2 regions of the Sphingobium sp. R-21 genome follow, and region 2 is predicted to be linked to the other one. Evidence: predicted binding sites of a transcription regulator. Region 2 holds the regulator's gene; the other holds the start of a gene.
What was found. Region 2 encodes LexA, which represses DNA repair genes until DNA is damaged. Its sites were predicted from a motif close to GTTCCNCNCTTGTTCT; they were not measured.

Region 1 (5,313 bases), on a different replicon from region 2:
TCTTGATCTGGAAATCAAAGGGGCGCGTGCGGACCTTGCCGTCTTCGGGGGCGGGCGGGTTGTCGCGCAGTCGCGGGTCGTGCATCGAATGGTTGATCGCGTCGATACGAAAACCGTCGACGCCCCGGTCCAGCCAGAAGCGGATGATGTCGAACACGCTTTCCTGCACCTGAGGATGATGCAGGTGCAGTTGCGGCTGCTGCGTCAGGAACTGGTGCATATAATATTGGCCGCGCCGCGCGTCCCAGGTCCAGGCCGGACCTCCGAAAACCGACTGCCAGTTGTTGGGCGGCGTTCCATCCGGCTTTGGATCCGCCCAGACATACCAGTCCGCCCTGGCATTGTCGCGGCTGGATCGGCTTTCGACGAACCAGGGGTGCTCATCGGACGTATGCGCCCAGACCTGATCGACGATGATGCGCAGGCCCAGTTCATGCGCCCGTGCCACCAGGGCGTCGAAATCCGCAAGCGTGCCGAAGATCGGGTCGACATCGCAATAGTCCGACACGTCATAGCCGAAATCGCGCATGGGGCTCTTGAAGAAGGGAGAAAGCCAGATGGCATCCACCCCAAGCGATGCGACATAGGGCAGATGCGCGGTGATGCCCGGAAGGTCGCCTATGCCGTCACCATTGGAATCGGCGAAGCTGCGGGGATAGATCTGGTAAATGGCGGCGCCGCGCCACCAGGGCAGTTTTTTCTCCGTCATGGGGCAGGACCACTCCACGCATTGATTGCATATATTGCCTTTCTGGATGGACTGTGGCGCTTTTCATAGGGGTCTTGATCGCCGCCCGCTTGGTCCGGGGTCCGCCAGCGGCTATCCAGCCCGATTGGAAGAGGGAGATATGCACCCGATGGAGATGTTCGAACTGGTGATCGTGATGCTGCTGGCGATCATCGTCCTGCATTATGCGGCCAACAGGCTGGGCCTGCCGCCGGCCGTCGCGCTGCTGGCCGGGGGCGCGCTGTTCGCCTTTTTGCCGGGCTTGCCGGTGATCTCGCTCGACCCGCAACTGGTGCTCGTGATCTTCCTGCCGCCGCTGTTGATGGATGGCGCCTGGTTCATCGCGCTGCGGCATCTTCGGCGGCATATGTTCGGCATAATGGCGCTTGCCCTGGGGGCGGTGGTCTTCACCACGGTCGTCGTGGCCGTGGTTGCGCACTGGCTGGTGCCGGGCCTGCCCTGGGCAGCCTGCGCGGCCCTGGGCGCCATTGTCTCGCCGCCTGACGCCGTGTCCGCCCGCGCCGTGTTGCAGCGTGTCCATTTGCCCCGCCGCCTCTCCATCCTGCTGGAAGGGGAAAGCCTGTTCAACGACGCCACGGGGCTGGTGCTCTTCCGCTTTGCCATAGCTGCGGTAGCCACTGGCGCCTTCAGCATGGTCGACGCCTTGCAGAGCTTCGTCATCCTGGCCGCGGGCGGCGCGCTGATCGGCATCGCCGTCGGTGCGCTCTGGGTGCTGGCGGTCAAGCGGCTGGACGACAAATATCTGATGATCGCTTCCTCGCTGCTGGCACCATGGGCGTCGTATCTGCTGGCGGAATCCATCCATGTCTCGGGCGTGATCGCGACGGTCACCACCGGCCTCATCTGCGGCTGGTACCAGCATGTCGTCTTCCCTGCCATGGTCAGGATGAACGGCACGGCCTTCTGGGCGGTGATGATCTTCCTGATGGAGGCTTTCGTGTTCCTCCTCATCGGATCTTCGCTGCGCGACGTGATCGAACGCGTCGGCGGTTTCGGGGTGGTGCTGGACGAGATGGCATTGCCTGTCCTGGCGATCCTGGCGGCGCTGACCGTCGCCCGTTTCCTCTGGGTTTTCGGATCGGATGCGGTGATCGCCGGGCTGAGGGCGACCGGCCTGTGCGGTTATCGACCGATGGGGTTCCGGGCGGCCACCATATTGGGCTGGGCGGGGATGCGCGGGGTGGTGACGCTGGCCGTGGCGCTCAGCGTCCCGGCGGACTTCCCCGGCCGCGACTTCATCCTGACGGCGTCTTTCGCTGTCATCATCGGCACCGTGCTGCTGCAGGGAACGACGCTGGGCGCCGTGATCCGGCTGGTGAAGCTGGAGGAACCGGAAAGCGACCGCCCGCGCATGACGATGAGCGAGGCCGAAGCCGCCATGGCACAGGCGCAGGTCGGTGTCGTGGAGCGGCACGCCTATGATGCGGAGGGCACGCTGCTTCATCCAAGGCTGCTCGAACGGTATCGGCGCCATGCCGAATTGTCGGCCGACTATGCCGGGCAGGAGGAACAGTTTTCGGAGACGCTCCATGCCCATTTCGATCTGGTGCTGAAGGCGATCGCCGCGGGTCGGGCGGAACTGCTGCGCCTCCACCGGACCGGAGAGATTGACGAAAAGACGCTTCAGGAACTGGAACGCGACCTGGATCTGGAGGAACTGAGCGCTCTTTCGGCCAAGGCATGACCTGCCGGAGCCTGGCCTCATCGCATAGGGCGGGCACATTCCCATAAACGCAGCGCGGCTGCATCGTCCGTCGCCCGCATCTTTCCGGCTCGTCCCTTGCGCGCCCGATTGACAGGACGCGTCATCGGGACGAAAAGAACAAATAGGGAACATTATATGGCTGAGTCGGTGAAGACCCTTGCTGCCCTCAGGCGGCATATCGCATCGCTGGAGAGCGTTCCAGCCGCGCAGCCGCATGCGCGCGTGGAAACCGGATATGCCCCGCTCGACCAGGCGCTGGATGGAGGTTTGGCGCGGGGCCGGGTGCATGAATTCTTCGCCGCGACGGAGGAAATGGCGGCGGCGGCAGGCCTGGCCTCCATCCTCGCGAGGTTGGCGGCAGGAGAAGCGCCTTTGCTCTGGCTGCGCACGGCGGCGGCCGGTCGATCCGGAGGGATGCTCTATGGCCCCGGATTGGCGGCATTGGGCATTGATCCGTCGCGGCTGCTGATCGGCATGATGGCCGATGATGCCATGCTGTTGCGGGCGGCGGTCGATGCGCTGCGTTGCCCCGCCTTGGGATCGCTGGTGGTGGAATTGCGCGGTCCGGCGCCCTTGCTCGACCTGACGGCCAGCCGACGGCTGGCGCTGGCGGCGGAGGCATCCGGCGTCACGGCCTTCATGCTGCGCGTGGGCGGCGATCCAGTGCCCAGCGCAGCGGACACGCGCTGGCGCGTGGCGGCGGCGCCCTCACCGACCCTGCCGGGAGGCGGGCCGGGCAGAAGCGCCTTCGACCTGTATCTGATGCGGCGACGGGCGGGGCGGGATGGGCTTGGCTGGCGGCTGGTCTGGGACAATGGCCTGGGCATGTTTGAACAGAGTGGAGGTGGGCGCGATGAACGCCATGACCTTGGAAAGAGCGCTTGGGAACAGGATGCCTGGGAACGGAATGGCAGCGGGCAGGATGCAGGCGGAAAGGACGGCGCAGGACGAGATCGGCAGACGCCGCTATCTGGCGCTGTGGTTCCCGTTCCTGCCGATCGACCGGCTGCGGATCGCGCGGCCTGATCTCTGGACGGCGCAGGGCGAAGGGCCGGGTGTCGTCGTTGAGCAGGTGCGCGGCGCGATGCGGCTCGCGACGCTCGACGCGGATGCCCTGGCACTGGGCCTGACGCCTGGCATGACGCTGGCCGATGCGCGTGCGCGCGAGCCCGATCTGCGCGTGTTCGATGCCGATCCCCATGGCGATCAGGATTGGCTGGAGCGGCTGTGCGACGGTTGCGCCCGCTATACGCCGGTGGCGGCGCTGGATTCGCCCTTCGGCCTGATGCTCGACATTACCGGCTGTGCGCATCTCTGGGGCGGCGAGGAGATGTTGGCGCGCGAAGCGACAGAACGGCTGGAGCGCCATGGCATGCGGGTGCGTCATGCCCTTGCCGGAACGGCGGAGGGTGCGCACGCCCTGTGCCGTTTTCCGGTCGGGGCGACGGCGGATGAGGATGCGGCGCTGCGACGCCTGCCGGTGGAGGCATTGCGGCTGGAGGAGGGAAGCGCGGTGGCGCTGCGTCGCGCGGGGCTTCGTACCGTGGGCGATCTGGCAGCGCGACCGGCGGCGGTGCTGGCGTCGCGCTTCGGCGAGGAGGCTGTGGATGCGCTGAATAACCTGCTCGGCCTTGGCCGGCGGCCGCTCGCACCCCGGCAGTTGCGCCCGGCGATCCGGATCGAGCGCCGTTTTGCCGAACCCATGGGCAGCACCGCCTTTGCCCTCAGGACGCTGGAGGAGATGGCGGCCGAGGCGGGGGATCGCCTCAGCGAACGCGGCCAGGGGGGGCGGCGCTTCGAGGCGCTGTTCTTTCGCAGCGATGGCCTTGCCTTTCCATTGCGGGTGGAAACGGGCCTGCCGGTGCGCGATGCGCCTGCGATCATGCGATTGGTGCAGGAACGGATCGATGCGCTGTCCGATCCGCTCGATCCCGGTTTCGGTTTCGACATGTTGCGCCTCACGGTGCCGCAGACAGAACCGATGGCGCCGACGCAACTGGCGCTGGAGGGTGGAGAAGCACGTCGCGAGGAAAGCGTCTCCGCCCTGGTCGACCGGCTGTCGATCCGGGCGGGCCGGGCGCGCATCCAGCGGCTTCATCCGAGGGACAGCCATATCCCCGAACAGGCCCAGCTTGCACTGCCCGCAGTGGAAAGCCGGGCGCCCATGAACTGGCCGCAAGGCGCGCAGGAGGAGCCGCCCATGCGCCCGCTCCATCTGTTCGATCCGCCCCAGCCGATCGATGTGGTGGCAGAGGTGCCCGACGGCCCGCCCCATCGTTTCCGGTGGCGCAAGGTATTGCATGAAGTGACGCGCTATGAAGGCCCCGAACGCATCGCGCCCCAATGGTGGACCGCCAGCGATGGCGCGCTGGAAGGCGAAAGCGTGGGGCTCACCCGCGATTATTACCGGGTCGAGGATGCGCGCGGACGGCGTTACTGGATTTTTCGTCATGGACTTTACGGCGCCGAGGCAGAGCATCCCGGCTGGTACATCCATGGCCTGTTCGCATGAAACGGCATGGCAAGGGGCCTGATCCGTCCAGGCCCAGATCCATCGACAGGCGCGAACGGAATGCGCTGGAGGCCGGGCGGGAAAAGGGGCGGCGCAAATCGCGCGGCGAGCCTCCGCCGGTCGGGCCGGAGGCGCCGCCCTTTGCCGAGTTGGTGGCGGCCACCAATTTCTCCTTCCTGCGCGGCGCGTCCCATCCGCAGGACATGGTGACATGCGCTATTGCCCAGGGGCTTGAAGGGTTGGGAATAGCCGACCGCAATAGCGTCGCCGGAGTAGTTCGCGCCCATGTCGCGCGCAAGCGTTGGCCCGAACGGATGCGCGCCGGCTTGCTGGAGGCGCGCAAGGAAG
Region 2 (5,313 bases):
CATAGCCACCTGGTTCGTTCTGCCCAACCGGCTGGATTGGCTTGCTTTCTGCTGCGTGATGCTGGGAGTCGCCTCCGCTGCGCTGCTTTTGCCATCGGGTGGCCGGACGCGGCAGGCGCTCATCGCTGGCAGCCTCCTGGCCTGCATGGGTTGCCTGCTGGTCTGGGGCAAGGCGATGTTGGTGGGATCGCCCCCGCTGGCCCGCCCTGTCATTGTTGCGCTGAAGGGAGAAGTCCAATCCGTTCAGAGATTGCCTGCTCAGCGCATGAGTCGGCTTTTGATCCGGCCGATCGGCATGCCGGCGCTGCCCGCCCTGATACGCATCAATCTTGACGAGTCTTCGACGCCGGCTGGACTGGGCGAGGGGGCCGTCGTGGCCGTCCGTACCAGGCTGATGCCGCCTGCGCCGCCCAGCTTGCCGGGCGGCTATGATTTTGCGCGCCGGGCCTATTTCGATGGTATCGGCGCAACCGGCCGTGCGCTGCCGCCCATCACGATCCTGCGACCCGCCACCACAGGTCCGCGCCTGAGAACGCGTTTGTTCGATCACATTCTGACGCGCGTTCCGGGCGAGGGGGCCGGCATTGCTGCTGCGCTGGCCACGGGTGATCAGGGTGCGATCATGCAAGCCGATGCGGAGGCGATGCGGCGGAGCGGCCTTGCGCATCTCCTGTCGATCAGCGGCCTGCATGTGACGGCACTGATCGGTGTGGTGATCTTTTTGCTGATGCGGCTGATGGCGCTCAGCCGCCGGGCAGCGCTTGATTGGCCGCTGATGCTCCTTGCGGCAGGCGGTGGAGCTTTGGCCGGCCTCGGTTATACGATCCTGACCAGTGCGTTATAGGAGTCAACACGCTAAAACCCTCAGAAATCCGTGGATCATGAAAATGTGCCCAGCGCCTTAGCCAGATATAATCATGCTCGCACCTAAGATGAGGCCAACCCCGTAGAACGCAGCAACGACCAAAAATAGAGAGGCGTTTCGTGACGGCTGGGTTCGCGCAATGGCGCTTTGATTGGCATGTTGCCTGATCGAAAGCCGAAAAGGAGACATGAGGCGAATGCCACCGCAAGAATGATCCCGATCACTTCCACTTAATTGGCTCCTGGCCTGTCAGTTTGGCGCTGCTGGCTATGTCGGGTTTGAAATGGCCTTTTCGTAATCGGCCACAAGCTGGTCGAACTTACGCTGCTCTTGACGAATTTGCCTTTTGCGCCAGTGGACGATGACCAGCATGGCGATTGCCATTAGGGCGCAAGTGGCTGCTAAATCAGGTGCCCCATCGCGGATCGCAAGCGCCGTATAAAAGAATAATATGAGCGCCAGCACCCACGCTGCGATGACGCAGAAGGTCGTGAGGCGCCAGTATAGAGGCGCTTCTGGTCGTCCGCTTTTGGGATCGAATGTGACTTTCTGTGTAAGGCTCCACATGGCCTGTGTTTGCCACAGAACACGGACACGGTGCCAGACCTGACTTTGTGGTCTTGTAGCCACTGGTGTTAACCATAACTTGCCTACCGGCGCCGAAGTGCCGACCGTGCGGTCCTGCATCGCTGCCCTGCTGGTGCTCGGAGGACTGGCGACGGGGCGGGATGCGATCACCCTCCGCCTGGTCGCGGCCGGTGCGCTGGTGGTGCTCGCCATATGGCCCGAAGCGTTGATGGGACCGAGTTTCCAGATGAGTTTCGCCGCCGTGGTCGCTCTGGTTTCACTGGGCGAGCATCCCGCTTTCCGACGCTTTGCAGCCGCGCGCGACGAGGCGGCATGGCGCCGGCTGGGGCGCAGTCTTGCGGGCATGTTGCTTACGGGTCTGGTGGTCGAACTGGTCCTCGCGCCGATCGCTCTGTTCCATTTTCACAAGGCGGGCATGCTGGGATCGGTCGCCAATCTGGTCGCCATACCCCTTACCACTCTGGTCGTCATGCCGCTGGAAGCGCTGGCCTTGCTGTTCGATCTGGGCGGGTGGGGCGCGCCCTTCTGGTGGCTTGCTGCGCGGGCGCTGGACCTGCTGCTGCTGGTGGCCCATGGCGTAGCATCCAGCCCATGGGCAGTGATGCTGACGCCCGCCCAATCCGGCGCTGTTTTCGGCCTCGTGATGCTCGGCATGCTGTGGTGCCTCCTATGGCGGAGTCACTGGCGCTGGGCGGGCCTGATGCCCGTTGCCGCAGGCGTGACCATGATCCTCGCAACCCCGATGCCTGGCATATTGATCAGCAGCGATGGCCGCCACGTCGCGGTTCGCACCGCAAGTGGCATGGCGATATTGCGGGCACGGGCTGGAAGTTACACACGCGACATGCTGGCGGAAAGCGCTGGTTACGGTGGCGCGTTGGAAGCATTGCCGGCGTTGCCCCAGGCACGTTGTTCGCTTGATCTCTGCGCCGTCCGCCTGATGGGCGGGGGACGGAAGTGGAACATTTTGCTCACCCGAAGCAATGTAAATATCGACCATGCGATATTGGCGCGGGATTGCGCCAATGCCGATATCGTCGTCAGTGACCGTAGACTGCCGGGCGCCTGCCGACCTCGCTGGTTGAAGGTGGACAGACGATTCCTCGCTCAGACCGGGGGGCTGGCCATCGATCTGGACCATGGTAGCGTGCGCAGCGCGAAAATGCGGAACGACGGGCATCCGTGGATTGCGCGACCTTCCCCTTGGCCGCGCCGGTCCGTACGCGGTCAGTTATAGCGTCGCAGCAGTCCGGCCAACTTGCCCTGAATGCGAACCTGACGCGGGTCGTAGATCTGCGGTTCATAGGCACTATTGGCAGGATCGAGTCTGACTTTGGGCCCTTCTCGCCGGAAATATTTGAGCGTCGCTTCATTTTCATCGATCAGAGCGACGACAATCTGCCCCTCCCGCGCGACTTCGGTGCGCTGGATAAGCGCGAAGTCGCCGTCGAGTATGCCTGCCTCGACCATGGAGTCCCCTGCGACTTCCAGCGCATAATGATCCCCGGTCCCAAGCAGTGCCGCGGGTACGGAGAGCATATTCTGTCCCTCCAATGCCTCTATCGGAACACCGGCCGCGATGCGGCCATGCAGGGGAATCTCCAATATGTCATTGGCGACGATCGGTGGTTTGCTCAAGGCAGGAGCAGTTGTCACCGGCGCCTTGGCAGGAACGACCAGCCTGGGCGCGCGATGCATGGCATCGGGCAGCTTGAGCACTTCAAGAGCGCGGGCACGATTGGGCAGGCGGCGGATGAAGCCGCGCTCCTCCAGCGCATTGATCAGGCGATGGATGCCGGATTTCGACCGCAGGTCCAGCGCTTCCTTCATCTCCTCGAAAGAAGGAGATACGCCTCCCTCTTCCAGCCGGATCTGGATGAAGCTCAGCAATTCCTGTTGCTTGGGTGTCAACATTTCGCCTGCCCTTCTTTGGAACGGATAGGGAACGCATAGGAAACGGAACGGGGCAAGTCAAGCGCCTAACGGTTCGCCGCGTTTATGGGAACGCGCGAGCAGCCGGGCCGTTTTCAAGCGTGCCTTCCCCGAAGAAGGTGAATAGGAGAGTAAGATGGCCAACCAGAACAACCAGGGCGGCGATCAACGTCGCGATCAGCAGGGCGGCGACCGTGCCAATCAGGGCGGACGCCAGCAACAGCAGGAAGACCAGCAGGGCCAAATGGGTGATGAGCGCCGTCAGGACAAGTCGCCCGGCAAGCAGCAGCGCTGAACAATCATCAGCTTTGCACTGGGAGGGGTCGCGTGGCGGCCCCTTTCCTTATGCAAGGGCCTTAGGCAAGGGGAAGCACCGTGACGGGATCGCCTGCCGCCGCCGGAGCGGAGCCTCCGGGGCGCAGGATGAGGCAGTCCGACATGGCCAGGGCGGCGGTGGCGGCGCTATCCTGCGACGTCACCGAAACGATGCCGGCTTCAGTGCGGAAGGCGCGAAGATAGTCGTCCCGTTCCCCCGTGGCGGGTAGTGGCGCTGCCAATGTCGCGACCGCGGTGCGCGGCAGGGGCGATGCCGCGCCCATCATGTGGCGGACCAGCGGCAGCAGGAACAGCGTCGCGGTTACGAAGGCTGATACCGGATTGCCGGGCAGGCCCAGGAAGATGGCGGAATCCAATGTCCCTGCCATCAGCGGCTTGCCCGGCCGCATGCGAATTTTCCAGAAATCGAGCGAGCCGCCAGCCTGGGCGAAGGCTGGACGGACGACATCATGGTCGCCGACCGACGCGCCGCCGGTCGAAACGATGATGTCGGCATCGGCATCGGCGGCGCGAGCAAAGGCCTGGGCCATGCCGGGCAGGTCATCTCGCACGATCCCCAGGTCGATGATGTCGCAGGGGAGGCTCGCAAGCAGGGCCGCCAGCATGGGTGCGTTAGATGACGGAAGCTGGCCTGGCTGCGTCGACGCGCCGGGCGGCACCAGTTCATTGCCGGTGGAGATCAACGCGACCCGCGCCCGGCGGGAAACGGGCAGTGCGCCATGCCCCGCCACTGCGGCAAGCGCGATCTGCGCGGGGCCAAGCGCGCTGCCGGCGGTCAGCAGGAGATCGTCCTTGCGGAAATCGGAGCCGGCCGAGCGGACATGGCGGCCCGCAGCCAGCGCCTCTTCGAGGCCGCGCAGCCTATTTCCTTCGCGGGCAGCATTTTCCTGGATCAATATGGCGTCTGCGCCCGGCGGCAAGGGCGCTCCGGTGAAGATGCGGCAAGCCTGGCCGGGCTCGATCGGCGGAGGAAGCGCCCCACCCGCCGCGCTTTCGGCAACCACCTGCCATGGCCCCGGCGATTCGGCGGCGCGAACGGCATAGCCGTCCATCGCAGAAAGGTCGGCCCAGGGCTGCTCGCGCAGTGCTGCGACATCTTCCATCAGCCAGCGTCCGGCGCAGGCGGCAACAGGCGCATGATCCGTCGGCAGCGGCCTTGCCAGCGCCATCAGGCGGTTCTGCGCCTCCGCAACGGGAAGCAGGCTCATACCGTGCCATCTTCCCTGGCTGTCCAGTCGCCGGACTTGCCGCCGCTCTTGGCCAGCAGGCGCACGTTGCTGATGATCATGCCCTTGTCCAGCGCCTTCGCCATGTCATAGACCGTCAGCAACGCGACCGATGCGGCGGTCAACGCCTCCATTTCCACGCCGGTCTGTCCGGCCGTCTTTGCGGTCGCCGTCACGGACACGCCGTTGCCGTCCAGGTCGAGGTCGACGCTGACGGAACTGAGCGCAATGGGGTGGCAGAGCGGGATCAGGTCGGAGGTCCGCTTGGCCGCCATGATACCGGCGACGCGGGCGACGGCCAGCACATCGCCCTTCTTCACCAAACCTTGCGCGATGGCCGCCGCCGCTTCGGCGCTCATGCTGATG

Region 1: a site for LexA is predicted at 2,568-2,583, ahead of ACN9MX_RS06430 (ImuA family protein). Genes of this name have one in related genera too.

What each region holds. Positions count from the first base shown of each region.
Region 1 covers NZ_CP184374.1:1,369,809-1,375,121, reverse strand. The annotation lists gene ACN9MX_RS06440 (alpha-amylase family glycosyl hydrolase) at 1-709, opposite strand, end outside; gene ACN9MX_RS06435 (Na+/H+ antiporter) at 849-2,432, shown strand; gene ACN9MX_RS06430 (ImuA family protein) at 2,589-3,479, shown strand; gene ACN9MX_RS06425 (Y-family DNA polymerase) at 3,376-4,965, shown strand; gene ACN9MX_RS06420 (error-prone DNA polymerase) at 4,962-5,313, shown strand, end outside.
Region 2 covers NZ_CP184375.1:1,083,728-1,089,040, forward strand. The annotation lists gene ACN9MX_RS19535 (ComEC/Rec2 family competence protein) at 1-844, shown strand, start outside; gene ACN9MX_RS19540 (hypothetical protein) at 1,133-1,552, opposite strand; partial or broken gene ACN9MX_RS19545 (ComEC/Rec2 family competence protein) at 1,482-2,690, shown strand; gene lexA (transcriptional repressor LexA) at 2,681-3,367, opposite strand; gene ACN9MX_RS19555 (hypothetical protein) at 3,522-3,680, shown strand; gene glp (molybdopterin molybdotransferase MoeA) at 3,742-4,929, opposite strand; gene moaC (cyclic pyranopterin monophosphate synthase MoaC) at 4,926-5,313, opposite strand, start outside.